DNA from 3 places in the Staphylococcus sp. Marseille-Q1834 genome. Region 2 is predicted to be linked to each of the others. Evidence: predicted binding sites of a transcription regulator. Region 2 holds the regulator's gene; each other region holds the start of a gene.
The links. Region 2 encodes CtsR, which represses protease genes until heat stress. Its sites were predicted from a motif close to ATGGTCAATAAAGGTCAAACA; they were not measured.

Region 1: clpP (ATP-dependent Clp endopeptidase proteolytic subunit ClpP) is a predicted target of CtsR. The motif match lies at 2,656-2,676, and genes of this name have one in related genera.
Region 3: clpB (ATP-dependent chaperone ClpB) is a predicted target of CtsR. The motif match lies at 3,010-3,030, and genes of this name have one in related genera.

Annotation. Positions count from the first base shown of each region.
Region 1 covers NZ_CAKASN010000001.1:329,082-339,934, reverse strand. The annotation lists gene rapZ (RNase adapter RapZ) at 1-220, shown strand, start outside; gene LIX58_RS01810 (gluconeogenesis factor YvcK family protein) at 217-1,203, shown strand; gene whiA (DNA-binding protein WhiA) at 1,345-2,289, shown strand; tRNA gene LIX58_RS01800 (tRNA-Arg) at 2,480-2,551, opposite strand; gene clpP (ATP-dependent Clp endopeptidase proteolytic subunit ClpP) at 2,722-3,315, shown strand; gene LIX58_RS01790 (hypothetical protein) at 3,372-3,560, opposite strand; gene LIX58_RS01785 (TIGR01777 family oxidoreductase) at 3,579-4,478, opposite strand; gene LIX58_RS01780 (DUF4887 domain-containing protein) at 5,182-5,940, shown strand; gene LIX58_RS01775 (hypothetical protein) at 6,046-6,264, opposite strand; gene LIX58_RS01770 (sugar-binding transcriptional regulator) at 6,602-7,618, shown strand; gene gap (type I glyceraldehyde-3-phosphate dehydrogenase) at 7,667-8,674, shown strand; gene LIX58_RS01760 (phosphoglycerate kinase) at 8,838-10,028, shown strand; gene tpiA (triose-phosphate isomerase) at 10,149-10,853, shown strand, end outside.
Region 2 covers NZ_CAKASN010000001.1:614,950-625,802, forward strand. The annotation lists gene LIX58_RS03145 (ATP-dependent Clp protease ATP-binding subunit) at 1-886, opposite strand, end outside; gene LIX58_RS03150 (protein arginine kinase) at 902-1,909, opposite strand; gene LIX58_RS03155 (UvrB/UvrC motif-containing protein) at 1,902-2,465, opposite strand; gene LIX58_RS03160 (CtsR family transcriptional regulator) at 2,490-2,951, opposite strand; gene LIX58_RS03165 (NupC/NupG family nucleoside CNT transporter) at 3,108-4,322, shown strand; gene pdxT (pyridoxal 5'-phosphate synthase glutaminase subunit PdxT) at 4,427-4,981, opposite strand; gene pdxS (pyridoxal 5'-phosphate synthase lyase subunit PdxS) at 4,985-5,872, opposite strand; gene LIX58_RS03180 (PLP-dependent aminotransferase family protein) at 5,971-7,335, shown strand; rRNA gene rrf (5S ribosomal RNA) at 7,457-7,571, opposite strand; rRNA gene LIX58_RS03190 (23S ribosomal RNA) at 7,641-10,562, opposite strand; tRNA gene LIX58_RS03195 (tRNA-Ile) at 10,716-10,792, opposite strand.
Region 3 covers NZ_CAKASN010000001.1:226,252-237,104, forward strand. The annotation lists gene LIX58_RS01230 (YjzD family protein) at 1-117, shown strand, start outside; gene clpB (ATP-dependent chaperone ClpB) at 348-2,957, opposite strand; gene LIX58_RS01240 (acyltransferase family protein) at 3,288-5,111, opposite strand; gene LIX58_RS01245 (metal-sulfur cluster assembly factor) at 5,603-5,911, opposite strand; gene LIX58_RS01250 (Cof-type HAD-IIB family hydrolase) at 6,032-6,856, shown strand; gene LIX58_RS01255 (CoA-disulfide reductase) at 6,938-8,263, shown strand; gene LIX58_RS01260 (YisL family protein) at 8,346-8,747, opposite strand; gene LIX58_RS01265 (fumarylacetoacetate hydrolase family protein) at 8,872-9,783, opposite strand; gene addA (helicase-exonuclease AddAB subunit AddA) at 9,970-10,853, opposite strand, start outside.

The DNA.
Region 1 (10,853 bases), 290 kb from region 2:
AATTTTCTATGAGAAGCTAATGGATTTACTAAAGTTCATGGTTCCAGGGTATAAAAAAGAAGGAAAAGCTCAGTTAGTCATTGCGATAGGTTGTACAGGCGGACAACATCGTTCAGTAGCACTAGCTAAGCGTATTGGTCAAGAACTTGGAGAGATTTTTGATTATAATGTTTATGTTCATCACAGAGATGCACATATTGAAAGTGGCGTGAAAAAATGAAACAGTTAAAAGTTGTACTCATAGGTGGGGGGACAGGCCTATCAGTATTAGCTAGGGGATTAAGGGAATATCCAATTGATATCACTGCTATCGTGACAGTAGCTGATGATGGAGGAAGCACGGGGAAGATTCGTAATGAAATGGACATACCTGCGCCAGGTGATATTCGCAATGTAATTGCAGCCCTTAGTGATGTAGAACCTATATTAGAAGAATTATTTCAATATCGCTTTGAAGAACATCAAATTGAAGGGCATTCACTTGGGAATCTTTTATTAGCTGCACTTACTAATATTAAAAATGACTTTGGTCATGCGGTTAAAGAATTAAGTAAAATCTTAAATATTAAAGGGAAAGTAATTCCGTCTACAAACACTAATGTGATGTTAAATGCCATTCTAGAAGATGGAAAAATTGTTAAAGGGGAATCTAAAATCCCTCAAAAAAATAAAAGAATTGAGCGCGTATATCTAGAACCATCTAACGTAGAACCTATGGAAGAAGCCATAGATGCTCTTACTGAAGCGGATTTAATTGTGCTAGGACCTGGCTCTTTATACACTAGTGTCATTTCCAATTTATGCGTTAAAGGCATGTCAGATGCTATTCTGAGTTCAAAAGCGCCTAAACTTTATATTTCTAATATTATGACACAACCGGGAGAAACAAATAATTATGATGTTTTAGATCATATTAATGCAATTCATGATCATGCTGGCAAGCAATTTATTGATTATGTGATTTGTAGCGATGAGAAATATGATGAAGACATTTTAAAACATTATAAAAATCGTAACGCTCAACCTGTAGTTATGAATGAAGATGATTTAACTAAGAATAATATTAAGATTATTACATCTTCTCATTTAGTAGAAGTGTATGATCAATATTTAGTACGTCATAATAATAAAGAACTTGCTAAATTAATTTATGATTTAGCACTTGAATTAACTAGTACCATTCAATTCAAACCTAAGAAATAAGATGTCATTTTTACACTATAAAAATTATGATACAATAGAAAGCATGTGTTTATAAATGACGCGTTATGCTAACTTAATTCATTTTGGAATGTTAATTACATATATTTATGATAATGATTAGAAAGGAAGGTAAATAAGGCGATGAGTTTTGCATCAGACATGAAAAATGAACTAACACGTATAGAAGTAGATGAAAGCAACGCTAAAGCGGAACTTAGCGCATTAATCCGTATGAACGGTGCCCTCAGTCTATCTAATCAACAATTTGTAATTAATGTTCAAACTGAAAATGCGACAACTGCACGCCGTATTTACTCATTAATTAAACGAATATTTAATGTTGAAATTGAAATATTAGTACGTAAGAAAATGAAATTAAAGAAAAATAATATATATATTTGTCGTACTAAGGTGAGAGCTAGAGAGATTCTTGATGAACTTGGAATTTTAAAAAATGGTATCTTTGTACACGATATTGATGCAAGTATGATTAAAGATGATGAAATGCGTAGAAGTTATTTACGTGGAGCGTTTTTAGCAGGCGGTTCGGTCAATAATCCAGAAACGTCTTCATATCATCTAGAAATATTCTCTCAATATGAGAATCATTCTGAAGGATTAACCAAGCTCATGAATAGTTATGGTTTAAATGCTAAACATTTAGAACGTAAAAAGGGAAGTATCGCGTATTTAAAAGAAGCAGAAAAAATCTCTGAATTCCTAAGTTTAATAGGCGGCTATCAAGCACTCTTGAAATTTGAAGATGTGCGTATAGTCAGAGATATGAGAAACTCAGTCAACCGCTTAGTAAACTGTGAAACCGCTAATTTAAATAAAACGGTCAGTGCTGCAATGAAACAGGTACAAAGCATTCAACTTATCGATGAAGAAATCGGTATTGAGAATCTTCCAGACCGATTAAGAGAAATTGCTAAATTGCGTGTAGAACATCAAGAAATCTCATTAAAAGAACTAGGGGAAATGATTTCGACAGGTCCTATTTCTAAATCAGGCGTTAACCATCGCTTGAGAAAATTAAACGAACTAGCTGATAAAATACGAAGCGGTGAGAAAATAGAATTATAAATATGAAGAAGGGTATTTTTGAGTGGTAATCAAAAATATCTTTTTTATTATTGGAAAAAAGATTGTATTAAATATTTTTATGACTTAAATATACGGATTAGTAAAAAAATTTAGATAATAGTTTTGAGGAAAATACTTTCTTAAATAAAAAATAAAACGCTTTAATACCAGCGTTTTATCACAGATTTGATCCCCCCGAGAGGAATCGAACCTCTATTTTAAGAACCGGAATCTTACGTGCGATCCATTACACTACGGGGAGAGAATATTAAAAGCCAAATTTCTGTACTATTTGTAATTTTAAAAGTACAATCTGTATATATGTTTATAGTGTACAAAAAACTAAAAAAATGCGTCAATAGTTAATTTTTGACCATATTTGACTTTTGTTGTAAAATGAGGACAACAGTTAATTACAAGGAGGAAATATAAATGAATTTAATTCCTACAGTTATTGAAACAACAAATCGTGGCGAACGTGCTTACGATATTTATTCACGTTTATTAAAAGACCGTATCATCATGTTAGGTTCAGCAATTGATGATAACGTAGCAAACTCAATTGTATCACAATTATTATTCTTACAAGCTCAAGACTCTGAAAAAGACATTTATCTATATATTAACTCTCCAGGCGGTAGCGTGACTGCTGGATTTGCGATTTATGATACAATTCAACATATTAAACCAGATGTTCAAACAATTTGTATCGGTATGGCTGCTTCAATGGGTTCATTCTTATTAGCAGCTGGTGCAAAAGGTAAACGATTCGCATTACCTAACGCTGAAGTAATGATTCACCAACCATTAGGTGGCGCTCAAGGTCAAGCAACTGAAATTGAAATCGCTGCTAACCATATCCTAAAAACACGTGAAAAATTAAACAGAATTTTAGCTGAACGTACTGGTCAAAGTATTGAAAAAATCCAAAAAGATACTGACCGCGATAACTTCTTAACAGCTGACGAAGCTAAAGAATATGGTTTAATTGATAGTGTAATGCAACCTGAAGATCAAAATAAATAAGTTAAATTAATATTTAAAAGGGAGCGCCGAAAATGGCGCTCCCTTTTTTCTTATACTTATCTAGAATGTTTTGATGCTTTTAATAATAATCTAACTGATACACCTAATAATAGTATACCTATGACTAAGAAAAATATAGACATTATGATAATGGCTATATTATTTTCAAAAGCAAATATACCATTCAAAATAAGAAATATGCTTGCAATAATAAGCAAAATATAGGTTAACTTGTTGTCATTCATGGTATCAAACTCCTATGTTTACTTGCTAATTAAATCTTTAAGAGCTACCTTCAGGTTAGGGTATTTAAAATCAAAATTTAACGCATCAAGTTTGTTAGGTATCACTTTTTGCGTGTCTAACACTACTGTAGACATTTGTCCTAAAGCTGCTCTCATGGCAAAGGCTGGAACCCATGTTTCATGTGGTCTATGCATAACGCGACCAAGCGTATAACCAAATAAATTTTGACGTTCAGGAATTGGGGCTGCCATATTGAATGGCCCTTTAGCAGCTGGTTCATTAATCGTAAATAAAATAGCGCGAACTAAATCATCAATGTGAATCCAAGAATACCATTGACGACCAGAACCTAATTTACCACCTACAAAGAATTTATATGGCAATTTCATCATTGGGAGAGAACCTCCCTCTTCAGATAAAATCATACTAAATCTACCTAACACAACACGGGTACCAAAATCCTCAAATTGTTTAGCAATACGTTCCCATTGATACACTACATCTGATAGGAAATCGAATGGAAGTGTGTGATATTGCTCAGTATATGTTTGATGTAAGCTTGGAGGATAATATCCCATGGCACTTGCATTAAATAATACTTCAGGTTTTTTAGAACGATTTTTAAATAAATCCACTAAAGCTTGTGTAGATTGGATACGACTAGTCATAATCATTTGTTTATATGATTCAGTCCATCGTTTGTTTAATGATGCACCTGCAAGATTGATGACCACATCAATATCTGGAACTTGGTCTTCCCATCCATCTTTAGACCAATTTATATATGAAATTTTAGGCTCATCACTTTCTTTATCACTACGCGTTAAGATAGTGATATGCGCATCCTGTTTTTTAATTTCTTCAACTAAGTGGCTACCTACCATTCCTGTGCCACCGGTAATAAGATATTGTTTCATGTTTACACCTCTTTTGAATAGTTTTTAATTCTAATAACACATTATTTTGTTCAAATAATGTCCAATGATTAGTCAATAATATGTCATTTCCTAAGCTGTAAACCTGATTATTTCTTGGAAAATTTAAGATATAATAAAGAAGAACCTTCGCATACTATTAACATCTTTCAATTAATATTAGTATACCCATAATTAGCGAAGGTCAATTTTGATTCCCTTTAGTAATAACCCATACGTTAATCGTATGGGTTTATTGTATATCTATTATAGTACTAATAAAAAATTTTTAAGAGTAATATGATTAAAGGGATAAAAATAATTGATAACAGTAAAAAATCAAAGGACGATTTTTTATCCTCATCATAATGGTCATTATTGACCATCATCGACTTATGTGTAGTTTTACTTGTAGTGCTATTATCAAAGCCTTCTTTTGAAAAGGCTTCATGCATTTTTTATCACGCTTTCAAATATAGAATGAGATAACTTATTTAAATTTAGTGTTTGTTGGTACTTATGATGTTATCATATATAAGAGATTATATATGATATTTATTTTTTAACCTAAATTCTTTCAATATGATTTTTTAGGTAATTGCTGTAAAATTATATGCTACATTCATAGAAATACACCACTATGTTTAAATGTGGAAAATGATATGACTTAGAAAAAAATTAAGATGACGGAGGCAGACAATTAAAAATGAGTGGTATTTCAAAAATTATCAGTACAATTGTCATTTTACTTTTACTTATAGGACTAGCTTTTGCTATTTTCTCATTTGTAGATAATTCAAAACGTGGCAATGAACGTTTAAGTAATCAAACTACAGAAAAGCACAAAGATGATAAGGATAAAAAAGAAGATAAGAAAGACAAAAAAGAAAAGTCTAAAGATAAGGCGGATAACGAAAAAGGAACTCAACCAAAAGAGAGAAATACAGCACAAAACAATGAACAATATAATGCAGATATCGTTGATCAAGGCAATGTAGGAACACGACAAGCGCCTAAGACACAAGAAACACAAGAATCACAACAAACACGACAAACACAACAGGCTACACCATCTTCTCAACAAAATACGCAACAAGCGCCGCGCACGAGAGAAACAACGAATGATTCTAATACTAAACAACAAAAATCAACTCAAGACTCTACACAAAATAAATCAACAGATACTCAAGAACAACCAACACAGGAACGAGACGATGATGATAATGTAAATGACTCTTCTCAATCAAATGCTACACATTCTGGTTCAGCTTCAAATAATAATAACAACAATAATGAGACAGCAACTAATCAATCGTCAAGTGCCGATAGTACTCAACAGTCGAATACACAAGAAACTGCAACTCAACAAAAATCAACTCAACAGTCTGCTCAACGTAGTACTACGCAAACGCAAACTCAAAATCAAAGTCAACAATCACAGGCATCAAATGAAAACGAAAATTAAATTACTTAAAGAAATGCCCTTCACCATAAAAAGTTGGAGGGCGTTTTTCGTGTGGAAAGGTAATATTGATGCAAGATAACATGCCTCATGTATATGAACTTCTAATTAGAACATCCAATTAAGTAAAAAAGTTAATAAGATTGAAAGAATGACAGAAATAAAAATAGAAGAAAGACAACCAAAAGGACAACCACAACCATATTGATAATGAATAGGTGAAGAATGTTCAAAATCATCTTTTTCATTTTTAAAATAATTATCATCTTTATATCTGCGATCGGATGGGTCAATAACTTCAATTTTATCTCGTTCCTCTTGACTCATGTTCAATTCCTCCTCATATATTTACTTTATTTTAAACTAAAAATATTGCAAAAATAAAATAATAACAATTCGCATAATAAATCAAATGAAAGGGTAATATTTTAAAATAAGAAGATTTTAACACCTATATGTGAACGAAAAATGTATCAATTATACTCTTTAGGAATAATTTTACAGATAATTTAAAATATTAGAGTTTTTCTCTTGCATTTTCATAAACACAATAGTACTATTGCAAGTGTAAAGAGGTTAGATTTTGTCCCAGGTGGGACATAAAAAGTCAAACCAGTTTTTTATGCTATTGGTTACCTTTGATAAATAAAGGAGGAAGGTAGTAGTGAAAGACTTGATTAAAATTCAACAAAAGCTGATACCTGATTTAATAGATAAAATGTATCGACGCTTTTCTATCTTAACTACTATCTCAAATAATCAACCAGTAGGTAGACGAAGTTTAAGTGAGCATATGGATATTACAGAGCGTGTTTTAAGATCTGAAACAGATATGCTGAAAAAGCAAGATCTTATTCAAGTTAAATCAACAGGTATGGAGATTACAGACGAAGGCACCGAAGTTTTAAACCAACTCAATGATTACTTCAATGTTTATAGTGATGATAATCAACTCGCTTCACAAATCAAAACGGCATATAACATTAAAGAAGTTCACGTCGTACCTGGTGATGCTGATAATCACGAGAATGTAAAAGCTGAAATGGGTCGACAAGCTGGTCAGTTATTGGAAAATATATTGTATGAAGATGCAATTGTATCGGTAACAGGTGGATCTACTATGGCTAATGTAAGTCGAGCGATGCACTTATTACCATTCAACGTTTTCTTTGTTCCAGCTCGAGGCGGACTTGGTGAGAATGTTATTTATCAAGCCAACACAATTTCAGCAAGTATGGCTCAACAAACTGGTGGTTATTACACGACATTATATGTACCTGATAATGTAAGTGAATCGACTTATAATACATTATTGATGGAACCTTCTGTCGTACATACATTAGATAAAATTAAACAAGCAAATATAACAATTCACGGTATTGGTGATGCGCTGAAGATGGCGCATCGTAGACAATCGTCTGATGAGGTGATTGAAAGCCTTCAACATCACCAAGCCGTTGCTGAAGCTTTCGGTTACTATTTTGACGCTCAAGGAAAGGTTGTTTATAAAGTTAAAACAATCGGTTTACAACTTGAGGATTTAGAAACGAAAGAATTTATATTCGCTGTTGCCGGGGGTAAATCTAAAGGTGAAGCAATTAAAGCTTACCTAAGCATTGCTCCTAAAAATACAGTATTAATTACTGATGAAGCAGCAGCAAAAGTAATATTAAATAAGTAATAAAAAGTTAATCACTTTTTAAATATCATTTTAAAGGAGGCCATTATAATGGCAGTAAAAGTAGCAATTAATGGTTTTGGTAGAATTGGTCGTTTAGCATTCAGAAGAATTCAAGATGTAGAAGGAATTGAAGTAGTAGCAGTAAACGACTTAACTGACGACGAAATGTTAGCTCATTTATTAAAATATGACACTATGCAAGGTCGCTTCACTGGTGAAGTTGAAGTTATCGATGGTGGTTTCCGTGTAAATGGTAAAGAAGTTAAATCTTATGAAGAACCAGATGCAAGCAAATTACCTTGGGGCGATTTAGATATCGACGTAGTATTAGAATGTACTGGTTTCTATACTGATAAAGAAAAAGCAGAAGCTCACATCAATGCAGGAGCTAAAAAAGTTTTAATTTCTGCACCAGCTAAAGGTGACGTTAAAACAATCGTATTCAACACTAACCACAAAGATTTAGATGGTTCTGAAACAGTAGTATCAGGTGCTTCATGTACTACTAACTCATTAGCACCAGTTGCTAAAGTATTAAGCGATGAATTCGGTATCGTTGAAGGTTTAATGACAACTATCCACGCTTACACTGGTGACCAAATGACTCAAGACGGTCCTCACAAAAAAGGTGACAAACGTCGTGCTCGTGCAGCAGCTCAAAACATCGTACCTAACTCAACAGGTGCAGCTAAAGCTATCGGTAAAGTAATTCCTGAAATCGATGGTAAATTAGACGGTGGTGCACAACGTGTACCTGTAGCAACTGGTTCATTAACTGAAGTAACAGTTGTATTAGAAAAAGACGTTACAGTTGAAGACGTTAACAATGCAATGAAAAACGCTTCAAACGAATCATTCGGTTACACTGAAGACGAAATCGTTTCTTCAGACGTAGTTGGTATGACTTACGGTTCATTATTCGATGCTACACAAACTCGTGTAATGTCAGTTGGTGACCGTCAATTAGTTAAAGTTGCAGCTTGGTATGACAACGAAATGTCTTACACTGCTCAATTAGTACGTACTTTAGAATATTTAGCAGAATTATCTAAATAATTTAGAAGCCTAGTTAAAACAAACTTGTGCTCAGTACAACTGTCTTTTCAAAAATTCACTTGTACAAATTATAGAAATAAGTTAGCTTATGAGTAAGCGGGGAGCACTAACGCTTCTCCGCTTATTTTTATATCAATAATTCCTATTAGAGGAGGAAATTATAATGGCAAAAAAAATTGTTTCTGATTTAGATTTAAAAGGAAAAGTTGTTCTTGAACGTGCTGATTTCAATGTACCTTTAAAAGACGGTAAAATCACAAACGATAACCGTATTGTTCAAGCATTACCTACAATTAAGTACATCATTGAACAAGGTGGTAAATTAGTATTATTCTCTCATTTAGGAAAAGTAAAAGAAGAAAGTGACAAAGAAGGTTTAACTTTAAAACCTGTTGCAGAAGCATTATCTGAAAAATTAGGTAAAGAAGTCACTTTCGTACCTGAAACACGTGGTGAAAAATTAGAATCTGCAATTAAAGACTTAAATGAAGGCGACGTATTATTAGTTGAAAATACTCGTTTTGAAGATTTAGATGGTAAAAAAGAATCTAAAAATGATCCTGAATTAGGTAAATATTGGGCTTCATTAGGTGACGTATTTGTAAATGATGCATTTGGTACGGCTCACCGTGAACACGCATCAAACGTAGGTATTTCTACGCATTTAGAAACTGCTGCTGGATACTTAATGGAAAAAGAAATTAAATTTATCGGTGGCGTAGTAAATGACCCACATAAACCAGTAGTTGCTATTTTAGGTGGCGCTAAAGTTTCTGATAAGATTGGCGTAATTAAAAACTTAGTGAATATCGCTGATAAAATCCTTATCGGTGGCGGTATGGCGTATACTTTCTTAAAAGCTCAAGGTAAAGAAATCGGTTTATCTTTATTAGAAGAAGATAAAATTGATTTCGCTAAAGAGTTATTAGAAAATAACGGCGATCAAATCGTCTTACCTGTCGATGCTAAAGTAGCTAAAGAATTCTCTAATGATGCTAAGATTACTGAAGTATCAAGCAATGAAATTCCTGCAGACCAAGAAGCAATGGATATTGGTCCTAAAACCGTTGAATTATTCGCTAAAGAATTAGAAGGTGCTCACACAGTAGTATGGAATGGACCTATGGGCGTATTCGAATTCAGTAACTTTGCTCAAGGTACAATCGGTGTATGTAAAGCTATCGCTAACTTAAAAGACGCTACTACTATTATTGGTGGTGGTGACTCAGCTGCTGCTGCAATTTCATTAGGCTTTGAAGATGACTTCACTCACATCTCTACTGGTGGCGGTGCGTCATTAGAATACCTTGAAGGTAAAGAATTACCAGGTATTAAAGCAATTAATGATAAATAATTAAACTTTTGAAAATGAATAACGTTTTTGAGTTCATTTTCAAGGGAAAACATATTAAAGCTAAGATGTTTAGCTTATTAAACATTAAAAAAATAATTATTATATATAGGAGTGTAATCAATGAGAAAACCAATCATAGCTGGTAACTGGAAAATGAATAAAACAGTTCAAGAAGCTAAAGACTTTGTAAATAATCTACCTGCATTACCTGATGAAAAAGAAGTTGAATCAGTAATTTGCGCACCAACAATTCAATTAGATGCATTAATTTCTCTAGTGAACGATGGTAAAGCAAAAGGATTAAAAATTGGTGCTCAAAACACTTATTTCGAAGATAATGGTGCATATACAGGAGAAACTTCTCCAGTAGCATTAGCTGACTTAGGTGTTAAATACGTTGTCATTGGACACTCAGAACGTCGTGAATTATTCCACGAAACTGATGAAGATGTTAACAAAAAAGCTCACGCTGTATTCAATCACGGTATGACACCAATTATTTGTGTTGGTGAAACTGATGAAGAACGTGAAAACGGTAAAGCTAATGACGTTGTTAGCAATCAAGTTAAAAAAGCTGTAGAAGGTTTATCTGATGATCAACTTAAAGAAGTTGTTATCGCTTATGAACCAATCTGGGCTATTGGTACTGGTAAATCTGCTACATCTGAAGATGCTAATGAAATGTGTGCACAAGTACGTAAAACAATTGCAGACGTTGCAAGCCAAGACGTTGCTGATGCAACACGTATTCAATATGGTGGTAGTGTGAAACCTAACAATGTTAAAGAATACATGGGTCAATCTGATATTGATGGTGCATTAGTT
Region 2 (10,853 bases):
CATCAATAGCACCTTCAGCGCCACCAGCACCTACTAATGTGTGTAATTCATCGATAAATAGAATGACATTACCTGCTTGATGAATTTCTTCCATTACTTTTTTCAAGCGTTCTTCAAATTCGCCACGATATTTTGTACCCGCAACAACTGTACCCATATCTAATGACATGACACGTTTATTTTTTAATGTTTCAGGTACTTCATTATTTACAATTGCTTGTGCTAAACCTTCAGCAATTGCTGTTTTACCCACACCAGGTTCACCGATTAAAACTGGGTTGTTTTTAGTACGACGGCTTAATACTTCAATCACACGTGTAATTTCTTTATCTCTACCAATAACTGGATCTAACGTTCCATCTTTAGCAATGACTGTTAAATCACGCGCTAAACCATCTAATGTTGGTGTGTTATTAGATTTATTTACTGTAGCATTTTTATTGCTCATTTCTGGGCTACCTAATGCTTTCACTACTTGTGCACGTGCTTTTGTAATATTTAAATCTAAATTGGCAAAGACGCGTGCTGCTACGCCCTCATTTTCACGGATTAAGCCTAATAAAATATGCTCTGTACCTACAAAGTTATGGTGTAGCTTTCTAGCTTCATCCATAGATAGTTCAATCACTTTCTTCGCTCTTGGTGTGTAATGAAGTGTGCCTGTTTGCTCTTGGCCGTGACCAATGAGTTTCTCAACTTCTTCAATCACTTTATCTTCTGTAATATTGAAGCTCTCTAAAACTTTAGCTGCGATACCTTCAGGTTCTTTCATTAAACCAAGTAATAAATGTTCTGTACCTATATTTGAATGGTTCAAACGGATTGCTTCTTCTTGCGCATGTGCCAACACACGTTGTGCGCGCTCAGTTAATCTACCAAATAGCATATCGTTCTATACCTCCTATTTTGTATGTTCTCTTAAAATATCTGCTCGACGTTGATTGACAGATACCGTTTCATCTTCGTCATTGTATAAGAATGCGGATTGTATGCTAACCATTAGCTCATTAAATTTAAAATTATTTAACGATAGATAGCCTAAATCTACGCCTAATTTCACTTCACTTAATCTATAAGACGCTTCTTCCATTGATATCATTCGGCTATTCTGTAATATGCCTAATGAACGATATATACGATCTAATGTTTCAAGTTCATTATATTGAGTTAATCGTTCACGGATTTGTTTTTCTTCATTAATAATCTGTTGAACAACTTCTGTTAAATTATCAATAATTTCTTCTTCAGTTTTACCAAGTGTAAGCTGATTTGAAACCTGATAAATATGTCCGTAAACTTGTGAGCCTTCTCCATATATACCTCGAATCGTAAATCCAAAACGATTAATTGTTTGAGCGATACGATTCATTCTTTTCATAATAGATAGGCCAGGTAAATGAAGCATGACACTTGCTCTCATACCCGTACCTACATTAGTAGGGCAAGTCGTCAAATAACCTAGATGCTCGTCATAACTTATATCAAGCTTTTCATCGAGCTGATCATCAATTTCAGAGGCCTGTTGATATAACTCATGTAATGATAAATCACTTCCCATTGCTTGAATGCGAATATGATCTTCTTCATTAAGCATGATACTCATCGATTCATCATTATTTAATAACACCGCTGAGGCAGGTTGTTTAATTAATTCAGGACTAATCAGATGTTTTGCCACTAGTTTCATTTTATTTTGTTGATCCATAGTATCTAGTCTCATCAATGTTAACTCAGGTAATGCGTCTTGAACTTCATTAATCACTCTAAAACCTGATTGCTCAGATGGAAACATTAATGGGTGGACATGATTTTCTAAATTACGCGCTAACCGAATACGTGACGACATAACGATAGGCGCTTCAGAAGTTTCTTTCATCCAATCACTAATGTGAGGGTTGATATCACTCATGACGTCCCACCTCGCTCTCATCTTTTAAGGCTTTAATTTCATCTCTAACCACAGCAGCCTCTTCGAAGTTCTGTTCTTCTATTAATATATTTAAATATTTTGTTTTTTCTTCAATCTGTTTTTTTATAGCAAGTTTTTTATGTGAAGAGCGAGGTGTTTTACCTATATGTTCAAATTGTCCACCTTGTACTCGCCTCACAATATCTATAATGTCCTCTTTGAATGTAGCATAACAGTTTGCACATCCAAATTTCCCTACATGCGCTATATCTTTTAACGTCATATTACATGTTGGACATCGTTTTTCTTCTTGAAAAGCCACTTCGTGAAAATTAATTCCATGTTTAGTAGCAAGATGTTGTAAAATTTGTTTCACCACAAATGCTTCTTCTATATCATCTTGAAACTGGGAATGTGACGACGTATGTTCATTTTGATGCCATGGATTATCTCCTTGCGCACAAATCGAACAGACCCACTTTTCAGAAGCGCCTTCTTTACTTTTAACTGTGAGTTTAACCTCTGCTTCATTTAAATGACAATTTTCGCAAAGCACACATAGACACCTCGCTTTTCTCTATTAATAGTAATTAATAATTGGTAACAAACGTTTTAAAATATTTGCTCTAATAATATCTCTAGCAACCACGTCCATTTTTAACGTTTCACGATCGACAACAGCTTGTATCATTCGAGCTTCTCTTTCAGTAATTAGATTTTTATCTAATAGACCATCTAGAATGTAATACGCTTGTTGTTGTGAAATAGATGGCCCGATAAGTTGCATTAGGTGATTAATATACCCCGTTGCATCTTTATTTTCAATTTTTGTGATTCGGATGTAACCTCCGCCACCACGTTTACTCTCTATTTCATAGCCATGTTCATTTGTAAATCTTGTTTTAATCACATAATTTAATTGAGAAGGTACACAGTCGAAACGTTGAGCAATATTTGCTCTTTGAATTTCTACCACGTCTTCATTAGTTTCTTCAAATAATTTTTTAATGTATTGTTCTATGATGTCAGACATGTTGTGCATGATTTACCACCTCTTTTGACCTTCTTTGACTATATTATATGAGCATCTTTGACCTTTTTCAACCAATTTGTTTTTATAATTTTAAAAATTATGATGTTACTTACACTAATTTATTGTATTATATAAGGTAAAATAAAAATTTAAAGGAGTAGAATCATGCATATTCTTATTGGGATTATAGGGATAATTTTCTTTTTAGCACTTGCATTTTTATTTAGCTCTGACAGAAAAAATATCCGCTGGCAATATGTTGGAATATTGCTTGTTATCCAACTTATTTTCGCGTTTATTCTATTAAAAACAACAGTAGGTATTACAGTCATTGGTGGAATCTCAGAAGGATTCAATTACTTATTACAAAAAGCAGCAGAAGGGGTTAATTTCGTATTTGGTGGATTTAAATATGTAGATCCTAAGAACCCACCATTCTTCTTTAGCGTATTATTACCAATCGTATTCATTTCAGCATTAATTGGTATCTTACAATACACTAGAATTTTACCTTGGATTATTAACGTGTTAGGTTTCTTAATTTCTAAAATTAATGGTATGGGACGTTTAGAATCTTATAACGCAGTAGCCGCTGCTATTTTAGGACAATCTGAAGTTTTCATTTCATTAAAACAACAGTTACCTTACATTCCTAAACAACGTTTATACACATTAACCGCTTCAGCAATGTCTACAGTATCAGCATCAATCATCGGTGCATACTTTACATTGATTGAACCTAAATACGTTGTAACAGCCGTTGTTCTAAACTTATTTGGTGGTTTCATTATCGCTTCAATCATTAACCCATATAAAGTTAATGAAGAAGAAGATAAATTATTAGTAGATGAGAGCGAAACGAAGAAACAATCTTTCTTCGAAATGTTAGGGGAATACATTTTAGATGGATTTAAAGTTGCCGTTATCGTTGGCGCTATGTTAATCGGTTATATCGCTATCATCGCATTATTAAATGGTTTAGTAAGTGGTGCCTTTAGTTTAGTATCTGGTGGTACAATTAAATGGGATTTCCAAACTTTAATTGGATTTGTCTTTGCTCCATTAGCATTCTTAGCTGGTGTACCTTGGGAAGATGCTGTTAAATCAGGTTCAGTAATGGCAACTAAATTATTATCTAATGAATTCGTTGCGATGCAATCATTAGGTCACTTAAAAGGTATCTCTGAACATGCGAAAGGTATTACTTCAGTATTCTTAGTATCATTCGCTAACTTCAGTTCAATCGGTATCATTTCAGGTGCTATTAAATCACTTAACTCTGAGAAAGGTGACGTCGTAGCCCGCTTCGGTCTTAAACTTTTATTCGGTGCGACATTAGTTTCATTCATCTCAGCAGCAATCGCTGGATTCTTTATTTAATATAGAGTTTAAATAAACCTAGAACTTTTCACTATGTAGAAAGTTCTAGGTTTTTATTTTTGAAAAAGGAGGCACTCATTTTGAGCGCCTCCTAAGAATTTATATTACTTAACCATGTGATCAATAAAGTACTGTGTCACTCTATAATCATCAGTTAATTCAGGGTGGAATGATACCCCTAAATATTTGCCTTGTTTAACGGCAACAATCTTGTCACCTACAGTACTCAATACTTCTACACCATCTTCTACGCTAGAGATATGTGGCGCACGTATAAATACACCATCTATATCTTCAGCAATGCCTTTAATATCAAGTTCAGCTTCAAAACTATCAACCTGTCTACCAAATGAATTACGTTCAACGGTAATATCCAATTTTTTTAAATATCCTGTTTCACCTTCGACATCTTTCGCAAGGACAATTAATCCTGCACATGTACCAAACATTGGTAAGTCAGACTGTTGTAACTTTTCCTTAAAACCATATAGATCCATAAGTCTTCTCAAAGTAGTAGATTCACCACCAGGAAGAATTAAGCCATCTATTTCATCTAATTGTTCAACCTTTTTTACTGCAATACCTTCGTGACCACTTAATTCAATATGTCGAATATGTTCACGCACGGCACCTTGTAATGCTAATACACCAATTTTCATAGCTTACCAACCACGCTCTTGCATACGTTCTTCTAATGAAATTTTGTTCATATCTAAACCTTTCATAGCAGTACCTAATTCAGCTGCTAATTTACCGATTAATTCATAATCTTGGTAATGAGTTGTAGCTTGAACAATAGCTTTAGCAAATTTCTCAGGGTCTTCTGATTTGAAAATACCTGAACCAACGAATACACCGTCAGCTCCTAATTCCATCATTAATGCAGCATCTTGAGGTGTTGCTACCCCACCAGCTGCAAAGTTAACTACTGGTAAACGGCCATTATCTTTAATTTGTTTTAACACTTCATATGGTGCACCTAACTCTTTAGCGTAAGTCATGATTTCATCATCATTCATTACTACTAAACGACTTACTTCAGAGTTAACTTTTCTCATATGTCTTACTGCTTCAACGATGTTACCAGTACCAGGTTCACCTTTAGTACGTAACATTGCTGCACCTTCACCAATACGACGTGCTGCTTCACCTAAATTACGGCAACCACAAACGAAAGGTACTGTGAATTGATCTTTTCTTAAGTGATATTCTTCATCAGCAGGAGTTAACACTTCTGATTCATCAATATAGTCTACGCCCATTGCTTCTAACACGCGTGCTTCAGTAATATGACCAATACGTGCTTTAGCCATAACAGGAATAGATACTGCATTCATAACTTCTTCAACAATCTTTGGATTAGCGCTACGTGCTACCCCACCAGCTGCTCTGATGTCAGATGGTACACGTTCTAAAGCCATAACTGCTACTGCACCTGCTTCTTCAGCAATTCTAGCTTGTTCTGCATTGACAACGTCCATAATAACGCCGCCTTTTTGCATTTCAGCCATTCCTCGTTTAACTCTATCTGATCCAACAATTTTAGACATATCATTTACCCCTTTTCCGATTGATTAAATCTATTTTAAGTTATAAACTGATATTTAAAAAGGTACAATTTATTTATAAAATTAGGGGCCAGTTTACTATGTCTAATAAACAAAAATTATATATTTCACTTTATGAAAAGTTAAAAAACCAAATTATCGAGGGTCAGTATCAAGCCAATGATAAATTCCCATCTAAACGCCAATTAAGTGAACACTTATCTTTAAGTCATACTACTATAGAACACGCCTATCAACTTTTGTTAGATGAGGGATTTATATATTCAAAACCACGTTCAGGTTATTATGTTTCAGATATTCAAGCCCTTCCTATCGTTAATACAAATGACTTTCAAATAAATACTGACAAAGAAGAATACATCGAATCTCACTATCAATATGCTTTTAATTTAGCTGAAATTGATGCAGAATATTTTCCTCTTCATTTATTTAGAAAATATGCTAAAGAAGTATTTGAAGATAATCAATTAGCGCTTTTAGATAAGGGCGATATACAAGGAGAGTTGTCATTAAGACAACAAATCGCTCATTACTTATTTAATAGTCGTGGCGTGTCTTCTCATCCTAAACAAATCATTATAGGTTCTTCGACAGAACAACTATTAAATATGGTCACAGAATTATTGAAAGATTCCTCATTTATTATAGAAAAGCCAAGTTATCCTCCTATTAAACAAGTATTAGATAAGAAAAATCATGATTATATCCAAGCTACAGTAGAAAAAGATGGCATAAACACTAATCAAGTTATTCATTCAAATAATGATATATTATATATTACACCTTCTCATCAATTTCCAACTGGCTATGTGATGAATTTAAAAAAAAGAACCCAACTGATTAAATGGGCACATCAAAAAGAAGAACATTATATTATTGAAGACGACTATGATTCAGAATTTAGATACTATGGTAAACCTATACCTGCTCTACAAAGTTTAGATAAAAACGAAAAAGTCATTTATATTAGTACATTTTCAAAATCATTATTTCCAAGTTGTCGTATTGCTTATCTTGTACTTCCAAATAAATTATTACAAAGATATTATGACATGCCACATAAAGAAAGTAATACGGTTCCCGTTCATATTCAACACATTATAGCTAATTTCATGGCTTCAGGTAGCTTTGAGCGACATTTAAATAAAATGAGAAGAATATATCGGGAGAAACTAGATTATATACTTAAACGTTTAAAACCATATAACGATCAACTACTCGTAGAAGGTGCGCTTACGGGGATGCATTTTACTATCAAAGTTATAAATGGTCTCACATTAAAAGAATGTATGGAAAATGCAGAACAATTAAGTTTAAAATTAAAAGTCTATCATTATGACAATATCGTACAAAAACATCCAAAATTTATATTAGGTTTTGGAGGTATACCAAACGACGAATTAGAAACACATACAAACGCATTAATAAAAGCATTAACTATATAAGAAAAGAAAGGTGAAGTACGAATCATTTTAATTACTGATTTGTGCTTCACCCTTCTTTTAGACATAAAAAAAGAGACCTTGCGGTCTCGATATTGGCTCATCGCATCCATACGATTTAATTGCCTGGCAACGTCCTACTCTAGCGGAACGTAAATCCAACTACCATCGGCGCTAAGGAGCTTAACTTCTGTGTTCGGCATGGGAACAGGTGTGACCTCCTTGCCATTGTCACCAGACAAGTGAATGATTATACATTCAAAACTAGATAGTAAGTAAAGATTTTGCGTCGCAAAACTTTGAAAAAATTGATTAAGTCTTCGATCGATTAGTATTCGTCAGCTCCACGTGTCGCCACGCTTCCACCTCGAACCTATTAACCTCATCATCTTTGAGGGATCTTATAACCGAAGTTGGGAAATCTCATCTTGAGGGGGGCTTCATGCTTAGATGCTTTCAGCACTTATCCCGTCCATACATAGCTACCCAGCTATGCCGTTGGCACGACAACTGGTACACCAGAGGTATGTCCATCCCGGTCCTCTCGTACTAAGGACAGCTCCTCTCAAATTTCCTACGCCCACGACGGATAGGGACCGAACTGTCTCACGACGTTCTGAACCCAGCTCGCGTACCGCTTTAATGGGCGAACAGCCCAACCCTTGGGACCGACTACAGCCCCAGGATGCGATGAGCCGACATCGAGGTGCCAAACCTCCCCGTCGATGTGAACTCTTGGGGGAGATAAGCCTGTTATCCCCGGGGTAGCTTTTATCCGTTGAGCGATGGCCCTTCCATGCGGAACCACCGGATCACTAAGTCCGTCTTTCGACCCTGCTCGACTTGTAGGTCTCGCAGTCAAGCTCCCTTATGCCTTTACACTCTATGAATGATTTCCAACCATTCTGAGGGAACCTTTGAGCGCCTCCGTTACCTTTTAGGAGGCGACCGCCCCAGTCAAACTGCCCGCCTGACACTGTCTCCCACCACGATAAGTGGTGCGGGTTAGAAAGCCAACACAGCTAGGGTAGTATCCCACCAGCGCCTCCACGTAAGCTAGCGCTCACGCTTCAAAGGCTCCTACCTATCCTGTACAAGCTGTGCCGAATTTCAATATCAGGCTACAGTAAAGCTCCACGGGGTCTTTCCGTCCTGTCGCGGGTAACCTGCATCTTCACAGGTACTATGATTTCACCGAGTCTCTCGTTGAGACAGTGCCCAAATCGTTACGCCTTTCGTGCGGGTCGGAACTTACCCGACAAGGAATTTCGCTACCTTAGGACCGTTATAGTTACGGCCGCCGTTTACTGGGGCTTCGATTCGTAGCTTCGCAGAAGCTAACCACTCCTCTTAACCTTCCAGCACCGGGCAGGCGTCAGCCCCTATACATCACCTTACGGTTTAGCAGAGACCTGTGTTTTTGATAAACAGTCGCTTGGGCCTATTCACTGCGGCTCTTCTGGGCTTGCACCCTAAAGAGCACCCCTTCTCCCGAAGTTACGGGGTCATTTTGCCGAGTTCCTTAACGAGAGTTCGCTCGCTCACCTTAGAATTCTCATCTTGACTACCTGTGTCGGTTTGCGGTACGGGCACCTATTATCTATCTAGAGGCTTTTCTCGGCAGTGTGAAATCAACGACTCGAGGAAACAATTTCCTCTCCCCATCACAGCTCAATCTTAAGAGTGCCGGATTTGCCTAACACTCAATCTCACTGCTTGGACGTGCACTCCAACAGCACGCTTCGCCTATCCTACTGCGTCCCCCCATCGATTAAAACGATGTTAGGTGGTACAGGAATATCAACCTGTTATCCATCGCCTACGCCTGTCGGCCTCAGCTTAGGACCCGACTAACCCAGAGCGGACGAGCCTTCCTCTGGAAACCTTAGTCAATCGGTGGACGGGATTCTCACCCGTCTTTCGCTACTCACACCGGCATTCTCACTTCTAAGCGCTCCACATGTCCTTGCGATCATGCTTCAACGCCCTTAGAACGCTCTCCTACCATTGTCCAAAGGACAATCCACAGCTTCGGTAATATGTTTAGCCCCGGTACATTTTCGGCGCAGTGTCACTCGACTAGTGAGCTATTACGCACTCTTTAAATGATGGCTGCTTCTAAGCCAACATCCTAGTTGTCTGGGCAACGCCACATCCTTTTCCACTTAACATATATTTTGGGACCTTAGCTGGTGGTCTGGGCTGTTTCCCTTTCGAACACGGACCTTATCACCCATGTTCTGACTCCCAAGTTAAATTAATTGGCATTCGGAGTTTGTCTGAATTCGGTAACCCGAGAGGGGCCCCTCGTCCAAACAGTGCTCTACCTCCAATAATCATCACTTGAGGCTAGCCCTAAAGCTATTTCGGAGAGAACCAGCTATCTCCAAGTTCGATTGGAATTTCTCCGCTACCCACAGTTCATCCGCTCACTTTTCAACGTAAGTCGGTTCGGTCCTCCATTCAGTGTTACCTGAACTTCAACCTGACCATGGGTAGATCACCTGGTTTCGGGTCTACGACCAAATACTAAACGCCCTATTCAGACTCGCTTTCGCTACGGCTCCACATTTCCTGCTTAACCTTGCATCAGATCGTAACTCGCCGGTTCATTCTACAAAAGGCACGCCATCACCCATTAACGGGCTCTGACTACTTGTAAGCACACGGTTTCAAGTTCTCTTTCACTCCCCTTCCGGGGTACTTTTCACCTTTCCCTCACGGTACTGGTTCACTATCGGTCACTAGAGAGTATTTAGCCTTAGGAGATGGTCCTCCCAGATTCCGACGGAATTTCACGTGCTCCGTCGTACTCAGGATCCACTCAAGAGAGAATACGTTTTCAACTACAGGATTATTACCTTCTTTGATTCAACTTTCCAGATGATTCGTCTAACATATTCCTTTGTAACTCCGTATAGAGTGTCCTACAACCCCAATAAGCAAGCTTATTGGTTTGGGCTCTTCCCGTTTCGCTCGCCGCTACTCAGGGAATCGAATTTTCTTTCTCTTCCTCCGGGTACTAAGATGTTTCAGTTCTCCGGGTCTGCCTTCTGACAAGCTATGAATTCACTTGTCGATAACACGACATAACTCGTGTTGGGTTCCCCCATTCGGAAATCTCTGGATCAACGCTTACTTACAGCTACCCAAAGCATATCGTCGTTAGTAACGTCCTTCATCGGCTTCTAGTGCCAAGGCATCCACCGTGCGCCCTTAATAACTTAATCTAATATAGTTATTAATCTGTGAGTGTTCTTTCGAACACTAGCGATTATTTTTTATGAATTCAAGCTTATTTAAAACTCTATTCACTCGGTTTTGCTTGGTAAAATCTATTTACTTACTTATCTAGTTTTCAATGTACAATTTAAATTATTTAATGGTGGGCCTGAGTGGACTCGAACCACCGACCTCACGCTTATCAGGCGTGCGCTCTAACCAGCTGAGCTACAGGCCCATTAAATATATGAATGTAAAATAAACATTCAAAACTGAATACAATATGTCACGTTAATCCA
Region 3 (10,853 bases), 390 kb from region 2:
CCTTTAAACTTTATTACACCAGTCATTTTAGCAGTATTCATTACAATTATGATTGCTATCTTAGGCGCAATGATTAAACCAAACGATTATGCCCGTAAAGGTAACAGACATATTTAATATTACTTATTAAATAGTTCAAAAGTACGGTTGATGTAACTTCTAATGTTCCATCAACCGTATTTTTTCATTTACTTTATAAATGAATTACTAACCCTTACCAACATCATTTGATTAAGCTATACTTTGATTAAGCGAATCCCACAATATGCAGAAACACATTGGAGTCACCCCCAAAATAAAAACCTAGAAAGTGCGTATCACACTTCCTAGGTTCTTTTCATAACTCATTATTCATTCTCAGGTTTTTGTACATCGAATGTTAATTCGTGATTGTCATCTAAACCGACATTCACTACAGTACCTTCTGGTAAACTTTCTCTAATCATCATACGTGCTAATGGCGTTTCAATTTGACGTTGTACAAATCGTTTCAATGGTCTTGCACCAAATTGTGGTTCATATGCTTCTTCGCCTAACCATTTTTTAGCATCATCAGATACTTCAATTGAAATACGTTGATCCATTAAGCGAATGTTTAATTGAGTTAAAATTTTATCAACAATCATACTCATATCGTTAATAGATAATGGTTTGAACAATACAATATCATCCATACGGTTTAAGATTTCAGGTTTAAAGAAGGCATGTAAGCTATCCATTACAGCTTTTTCAGTGTCTTCAGTAATTTCACCACTATCTTTAACGTTTTCAAGTAATACTTGTGAACCAATGTTACTAGTCATAATAATGATAGTGTTTTTAAAGTCCACGCTACGTCCTTTAGAGTCAGTTAAACGACCTTCGTCTAAGATTTGAAGTAATACGTTGAATACATCACTATGTGCTTTTTCAACTTCATCTAGCAAGATGACTGAATAAGGATTACGTCTTACCGCTTCAGTTAATTGACCGCCTTCATCATGACCTACGTAGCCTGGAGGGGCACCAATTAATCTAGACACAGAGTGTTTCTCCATATATTCACTCATATCAATTCTGATCATGTGTTTTTCAGAATCGAATAATGAAGCAGCAAGTGATTTAGCTAATTCAGTTTTACCTACACCAGTTGGACCTAAGAATAGGAAACTACCAATTGGTCTGTTAGGGTCTTTAATACCTGCACGTGCTCTAACTACAGCGTCAGATACTAAGTCTACGGCTTTATCTTGACCTACTACACGCTCGTGTAAGATATCGCCTAAGCTTAATAATTTTTCTCTTTCAGTTTCAACTAATTTAGATACTGGAATACCAGTCCATTGACTAACAATGTCGCCGATTTCTTCGTCAGAAACAACTTCACGAATCATACGTTCACTGTCGCCTTGTTCATCTTGATATGCTTCCTCAAATTCTTTTAATTCTTTTTCCAATTGAGGAATGGTACCATATTGTAACTCAGCTGCTTTTTCATAGTTACTTTCAGTTTGTGCATCTTCTAATGCTTGACGACTACGGTCTAATTCAGCACGTTTTTCTTGTACTTTCGCAATTTTTTCTTTTTCTTGTTCAACACGAGATTGTAAAGCAGCTTGTTTTTCTTTTTCATTAGAAAGTTCTTCTTGTAACTCTTCTAAACGATGTTTACTTGCATTGTCAGATTCATTTTTCAATGCACTTTCTTCGATTTCTAATTGCATTACACGACGGTTAACTTGGTCTAATTCAGTTGGGTTTGAACCCATTTCAGTACGAATTGTTGCACACGCTTGGTCGACTAAGTCAATCGCTTTGTCGGGTAAGAATCTATCCGTAATGTAACGATCTGATAATTCAGCTGCCGCTACTAAGGCACGGTCTTGAATTCGTACCCCATGATACACTTCGTAACGTTCTTTCAAACCACGTAAGATTGAAATAGTGTCTTCAACATCTGGTTCACTTACGCCTACTTTTTGGAAACGACGTTCTAATGCAGAGTCTTTTTCAATATATTCTCTATATTCATTTAAAGTAGTAGCACCAATACAATGTAATTCACCACGTGCTAACATCGGTTTCAACATGTTGCCAGCATCCATTGCGCCGTCAGTTTTACCCGCACCAACTAACATGTGGATTTCGTCGATGAATAAGATGATACGTCCATCAGATTCTTTTACTTCTTTAAGCACTGCTTTAAGACGTTCTTCAAATTCACCTCTAAATTTCGCCCCAGCAACTAAGGCACTTAAGTCTAATTCAAAGATGGTTTTATCTAATAAAGATTCAGGCACATCTTTTCTTACAATACGTTGCGCTAAACCTTCAACAATCGCAGTTTTACCTACCCCTGGTTCACCGATTAACACAGGATTATTTTTTGTTTTACGACTTAAGATTCGAATTGTATTACGAATTTCTTCATCTCTACCAATGACAGGGTCCATTTTACCTTGGCGTACTTCTTCTACTAAGTCACGACCATATTTCTCTAAAGCTTCATAATTTACTTCTGGATTTTGTGAAGTCACATGATTTCCCCCTCTAACTTTAGTAATAATTTCTTTCACTACTTCTTCTTTATTACCTACAAATTGTTTAGTGATGTCATCAATATCCATTGCAGCACGTAAGATATGTTCCATTGAGATATATTCATCTTCATATTCTTTCATATACGATTCAGCTTTATTTAATAACTCATTTGCCTTTGAACCGATATATTGTCCATATTGAATGTTATCTCCTTGTACTGAAGGATAATTTTTTAATTTATTTGTATACGCTTGATTTAATTCATCTGTATCTATATTTGCGCGTTCTAATATACTTTTAAATAAGCTATCAGTTTCTTCTAAAGTTCCTTTTAATATAGCTTCAATTTCAATATTTTGTAATTCATTTTCTTTACTCAATTCAACCGCTTTTTGTAGTGCGCCTTGAATTGCATATGTCATTTGATTAATATCCAAATTTATTCACCCCTACTTATTTAATAAGAGCAAGGTCAAATACTTCTGTTTGACTTTGACTTTCTTTGACCTTAATTACATTATAGACCTTCTTTGACTATTAAGCAACATTTATACTCAACTTTTTTTATTTTTTGAAAATGCGTGCCACCACTGGTCTCACGTGTTTTCATTATTATCTTTCACTTCATGTTTTATCACATTGTGCTCACAAATAAACATCAAATTTTTTACCTTCACAGTATAATAGTCAAACTTTGTCTAAATAAATGAAAACAAAAAACAGACCAGTTCAATGAGTCGTTTCACTCTACTGGTCTGTCACTATTATTAATTTTTTGTATTTTTCTTAATTGCTTTAAGAATTTCATCAGATAATGCTTCAACACCACTATTTTCTAAGTGAACACCGTCTGAAGCAAAGTATTCTGAATGTCCTTCTGAACGTTTATACCAATCGACTAAGGTAACATTCTTATGTGTTTTAGCTGCATCAGCTAATTGTTTATTAACATTGTCTTGCCAATCTCTTGGTACGCGTGTATTAACTAAGTAAATTTGCGCTTTACCAAATTTACTAATCAATTGATCAAGCTCTTCCTTAGTAAAGTCACCATTTGTACCGAGTTCTAAAACAACCTGATCGGAAGGTTTATTATAATTGGTATAGCTATTAGCCACGGTTAATGCCTCTTGTAAATGGCGTCCAACTTTACCGTCAATCGTAGCTTTTGGAACTTGAGATTTGAATGTTTCTCCAATATCAACCATTACAGAGTCCCCAATTAATACTGGGCTAATATTTGTATAAACTTGGGTTTTTTTCTTACTCTTAGTTGATGAACCATCAAGTTTAATATTTTCTCCTGGCATCATTCTTACTAAATATTTGTCCGTTTCATTCGTATTAAATGAATTTGCTTTATCCGCTATTTCATCTTTTCCAAAACGGTCAAAAGCACCGGCAAATATCAACAGTAATGGAATAGTTAACACTATTGTAACGATAGTTCTAATAAACTTAGGTCGTCGTAAACGATTGAATGAGAAAGCTTTAACCCCTTCTCTTCTAACTGGCGTTTCTACATAACGATAAGACAATTCAGCGAATAGAACAGTTAAGATAACATCAATAATATAGACATAAGTTGGAATTTGCCCATCCGTATAGTGAATATGTACGAAACTGATAACCGCAAAGTGCCATAAATATAAACTATAAGACCGTTTACCAATATAAACGAGGACTGGATGACTAAGTATCCTTGCTAATATTGAAGTGGGATGAACCACGCTTGCAATAATAAATAATGTCATGCCTGAGATGAGGTAGAATCCTCCATTATATATCCATGAACTATTATCGCTTACTGTAAAGAATAATATAATTAACATGACCAAACCGGCGATACCCACGCCATCAATTGTTCGTTGTAAAACAGCTGGTGGATTCGCTTTTAATTTAAAAGGTGGCCACATAAACGCTAATATCACACCAAGTAACAATGTTTGTAAACGCGTGTCTGTACCGAAGTAAACACGAGAATATCCTACATTTGGTTGTGAAATGATCACCATTGCTAATAGTGAGATTAGCGATACAATCCAAAATATCAATGTAACATTTCTATACTTTTTAATCGTTAATAATAAAATGACTAACACGAATGGGAAAAATAAATAAAATTGTTCTTCAATAGCTAAAGACCATAAGTGTTTAAGCGGCATAAATGAAAATTGTTCAAAGTAGTTTACATCTTTTGCAATGTACCACCAGTTTGAAACATAAAATAATGCGGCTAACATATCATGTTTCACTCGAACAATTTGTTGCGGTTCAAATATTAATGTAGCTAATCCTACCACAAGTAAAAGTGCTAAAACAGCAGGAAGTAAACGTTTAATACGTCGCGTCCAGAACTGTCTAAGATTAATAATGCCAGTTTCTTCGTATTCTTTTAATAGTAAACTTGTAATCAAGTAACCAGAAATTACAAAGAATGTATCTACACCTAAAAAGCCGCCTTTAAGCCATTGTCGATTTAGATGGTAAATAATAATACCAATAACAGCGATTGCTCTTAAACCATCTAACCCAGGCATGTAGCGCATTTTAGTCTTACGATGCTTACTTTTGTTTAACTCTAGTTTCATTGTTCACATTCTTTCCCTGTAAAATAATAAATTTCATATAAATTCATTACATTTAAAAGCACTGCAAGTTAGGATAAAACGTAAGCCGATGATCATCAACATAAGTGAATATGAGTTACTCTAAGTTTTCAAATATCAATGTGTATGATTGTCGTGTTTTATACTGAGGTGCCTGAACTTCAATGCACGATATAATACTGTATGTTCTTTAAATTAAGTTCTCGACTAGCTTATTACATTATAAATATATTTCTTAAAAATTTACTAAATATAACTTTCTTTATGTATCACTTATGATATAAGTCCTATGTATTGTAGTATAACCTATAAACAAATTCAATTTATATTACAATAATGTCATTCTGTTAACATTGTTTCTTTTTGAAACTGATATTTATTTTATTCATTTGTCTGTTATTTGGTACTGCCTTTTAAAGAAAATAAAAAACAATAGTACAACGTTTATGTGTACTATTGCTTCAGCACCAAATCTAGCTCACGCCTAAGGCAATCTTAGCGTATCTAGACATCATATCTTTATTCCATGGTGGGTTCCAAACGATATTCACTTCTGTATCTTGAATTTCAGGAATTTCAGCTAATACAGTTTTAATTTGTTCAATAATTTGTGGTCCAAGTGGACAACCCATTGATGTTAATGTCATTTCGACTGTACATAGACCGTCGTCATCAACATTCACTTTATATACTAAACCTAAATTAACGATATCAATACCTAATTCAGGGTCAATTACCATTTCAAGTGCACCAAGGATACTATCTTTTAATGCTTCTTCCATTAGTATCACCTCTCAATATTATCTTTCCCTTAATATATCAAATATCCGACAAAACGCCAATAAAATGCTATGATACTACTAAACAAGAAATTTGATGATATGTTACTCAAGGAGAAATTTATGGAACCTTATTTAATTTGTTTAGACTTAGATGGAACATTATTAAATGATAATAAAGAAATCAGTTCATATACAAAACAAGTTTTGACAACATTGAAGAAGCAAGGACACCGTATCATGATTGCGACTGGCCGTCCTTATCGTGCGAGTCAAATTTACTATCATGAACTTAATATGGATACACCTATCGTTAATTTTAACGGTGCCTATGTCCATCATCCTAAAGCTGATGATTTTGAAACGACACATGAAGTGTTAGATGTTGATTTATCTCGTAACATGATTGAAGCACTTCAGAAAGCGAATGTGACGAATATTATCGCTGAAGTTCGAGATCATGTATTTATTAATAATCATGACCCACGTTTATTTGAAGGCTTTTCAATGGGAAATCCTAAAATCCAAACGGGTAATTTATTAGAAGAATTAGATGAACCCCCTACTTCTATTCTAGTTGAGGCGGAGGAAGTCAATATTCCACGTATCAAACAAATGCTAACGCGCTTCTATGCTGAGAATATTGAACATCGTCGTTGGGGAGCACCATTTCCTGTTATTGAAATCGTGAAACGTGGTATAAGTAAAGCACGTGGCATCGATCATGTGAAAGACTATTTAAACATTGACCCATCTCGTATTATCGCTTTCGGTGATGAAGATAATGATATCGAAATGATTAAGTATGCTAAATATGGTATCGCTATGGATAACGGTTTAGATGAATTAAAACATATCGCTAACCATATTACGCATTCTAATAATGAAGATGGGATTGGACGTTATCTCAATGATTTCTTTGACCTAAATATGCCTTATAAAGGATAAATGTTGATGATAAGTGAGACAGAATTTAATCATTAAATTTTGCCTCACTCTTTTTATGATATAGATAATGGAGGTTTATATATGACTAAGATTATTGTTATCGGCGCTGTAGCTGGAGGCGCAACGTGTGCTAGCCAGATTCGTCGACTAGACAAAGAAAGTGACATTATTATTTTTGAAAAGGACCGCGATATGAGTTTCGCGAATTGTGGTTTACCTTACTACATCGGTAATGTTATAACTGAACGCAAAAAAGTCTTACCTATTACACCTGAAACATTTAAAGATAAGAAAAACATAACTGTAAAAACGTATCATGAAGTAATTAGTGTAGATGATAAATCGCAAACTGTGCGTGTATTAAATCATCAAACAGGCGAAACATTTGAGGAATCATATGACAAGTTAGTTTTAAGTCCTGGTGCAAGCGCAAATCACCTAGGATTCGATAGTGACATGATATTCACATTGCGTAACATGGAAGATACTGATGCAATCGATGACTATATTGAACAATACCAAGTTAAGAAAACTTTAGTTGTAGGTGCAGGTTATATTTCTTTAGAAGTAGTTGAGAATTTGCATCACCGTGGATTAAATGTGACATTGATTCATCGCTCTGAACAGGTAAACAAATTAATGGATCAAGATATGAATCAACCTATTTTTGATGAACTCGAGGCAAATAACATTGCTTATCGCTTAAATGAAGAAATTGAAACAATTGAAGGAAAAACGGTAACATTCAAATCTGGACGAAAAGAGGATTACGATTTAATCATTGAAGGCGTAGGAACACACCCTAATACTAAGTTCTTGAACTCATCAAATATTAAGTTGGACGACAAAGGATTTATTCCGGTGAATGATAAATTTGAAACGAATATTCCTAATATTTATGCATTAGGCGATGCTATTACGTCTCATTATCGTCACGTAGACTTATCAGCGCAAGTGCCATTAGCATGGGGTGCACATCGTGGCGCAAGTATTATTGCGGAACAACTCGCTGGTAATAACAAGGTGACGTTCAAAGGTTATCTCGGCTCTAATATTGTGAAATTTTTCAACTATACCTTCGCTAGCGTTGGAGTGAAACCTTCAGAATTAGATCATTTTAATTATGAAATGGTTGAATTAAAAGGTGGAGCTCACGCTGGTTATTACCCAGGTAATAGCGATTTGCACTTACGTGTCTATTTTAATAAAGAGAATAGACAATTATTACGTGTAGCTGCTGTAGGCAAGAAAGGCGCTGATAAACGTATAGATGTATTATCTATGGCCATGATGACAGGCGTTACTGTCGATGAACTTACAGAATTTGAAGTAGCATATGCGCCACCATATAGTCATCCCAAAGATTTAATCAATATGATTGGTTATCAAGCTCGCGATATTAAATAAAACAAAACTCGAAGACACGAGATAGTATTCCTAGTAATTCCTATCAAGTGACTTCGAGTTTTTATATTATTAATTTTAAAATCTATCCTAAACCAAACATTTTAGTTATAGGTCCCCATGGTAAAATAACGCCTAATGCCATTGTAATAATGATTAGCACTATTGTTGACCAGAATAAACCATGACTTGCTTGGCCTTTTTTTCTTTTAGCAATCGAAACTTCCATTAAAGCTACGACGCCAAGACCACAAAGCATTTTTAACGTTAGTAACATATGATTGCCACCACCGCCATGACTCGCTGCCATGAACTCTTGAATTAAAAGCCAGAAGCCTGAGAATAATGTAAACAACATAAATACTCTTAATGCCATTTGTAATGGTTTAAACATTGGTGTAGGGCCTTGCTTTTTAGAAATATGTAAAAATGCTATAACATATAACACAATTGTTAGAACCCAACTTACAATATGCATATGTAACAAGACAAATTCCTCCCCCATACTTATTATTACTTTCACCTTAATATCATAACATATATTGTTAATATTCTTATAATTAAAAAAGGTCGCCATAACGGCGACCTTTCAGAGATTATAGCATAATATATTATTCGCTATCTTTAGCAATATATGTTGTTAACGTACCGATGTTATCGATTGTAACTTTAACTTCATCTCCAGGTTGTAAGAATTGTGGTGGTTGTAAACCTGCACCTACACCAGCTGGCGTACCAGTAGCGATAATATCGCCTGGATGTAAAGCAACATATTTAGAAATTTCTTCAATTAAATCATCAATTTTATTAATCATTTGGCTTGTATTACCATCTTGACGAATTTCATTGTTAACTTTAGTAACGATATTAACATTCTCTGGTGTTGGAAGTTCATCTTTAGTTACGATGTAAGGTCCCATTGGGCAACCACCAGTTAAACTTTTAGATAAGAATGCTTGGTCTTGCGCTTGTTGTGCAGTACGGTCAGTAATGTCATTAATGATTGTATAACCGTAAATATAATCTAATGCTAAAGCTTTTGGAATTTTCTCTCCGGCTTTACCAATAACAATACCAAGTTCTCCTTCGTAGTCTAATTGGTCTGTGATATCTTTATGATTTGGAATTGTTGCTTCGTCACCAGTTAATGATGAAGCGGCTTTCGTAAATACATATAAGCGCTCTACTTCATGATTTAATTCACTTGCATGATCTTTATAGTTACGTCCAAAAGCAATCACATTATTTGGAGGCGTAACTGGAGGTAAGAATTCAATATCGTTAAACGCAATTTTATAATCGTCTGCTTTACCACTTTCCTCAGCAGCAACAACAGCTTTACGTACTTGCTCTTGGAAATCTAACGTTTGGTTTTGTTGTAAACCTTCTAACAATGTTTTCGGATGGAAATCACCTTCACCGAACTCTGCGAAAACTTGTTTTAAATCGCAAACTGCGTCTTCACGCTTAACTTTAACGCCATATGATTCAGCGTCGTTATACTTGAATGATAAGAATTTCATTCATTATCAACTCCTCATCTATATCTTAGTTCATATTATAACTTTAAACATAATTAAATCACAAATATATCTGTCTGAAATTTTAGAAATTTAGCATATTTAATTCAGTTTTAAAAGTAACTTAAACAAATTGAACTATTTAGATATAAATTTAAAATCTCATAAAACCACATAGTATTTAAATTTTTATTCATGTTCATCTACGCTAATTTCTTCATATTGGAAGAAATAAAGTGAACCTGAAACCTTCGCGCCAAGTATCGTTTCTAGAGTATTTTGATAATATTTCATTTGGATTTTATATTTTTCGCGTAGTTGATGACCTATTTCTTCTTCTGTCATTCCTCTACGTTTGTTGAACGCATCTGTTTTATAATCCACGAAATAATATTGACCATCTTTTAAATAAATTAAGTCAATCATACCTTGAATAATAGATACGTCTTCATCTTCCTCTGGCATTTCGTCTACTTTAGCTTGGTTCACTACAAAAGGTAACTCTCTAAATACTTTATCGGCTTGAGCAATCTTCATGTACAACTTACTTCTTACAAACCTCATAATCTCTTCATATTGAATGTCTTGTTTCGCATCTGCTTCAATAATATGTTTCTCTATTAAACGATCAATATAATCATTTAATTCAGTTTCTGTTAAACGTTCTTCTCTAAACGGTAGATGTTGCATGACTGTATGCATTAACGTACCTATTTCATTCGCTTTACGCTTTTTATTCTGTCTTAAGAAATGAGGGCGTTCATAAGTTGCTACACCAATACGATATTGTCTTACTCTTTCGTAACTTGTACCACTTTCTTCTGTTTCAAGTTGGCGTTTCAATTCAGAAACGGATTGTTTCGACGGCTTCTTAGTGTCCTTAATATAAGGATATTTAAATGATAGTTTTTCATTAATTTGCTGTTTTAAACCATCATCATTAGAACCACTTGTCTCAATATCCTCTACCGTTCTATGTTCATTTTTTTGAGCTTCATTCTCAAAAGTAAGATCATCAAAATAAACCGTTTTAATATCTACTGAAGGATATAAACTTTCTTCTAAATTATCAA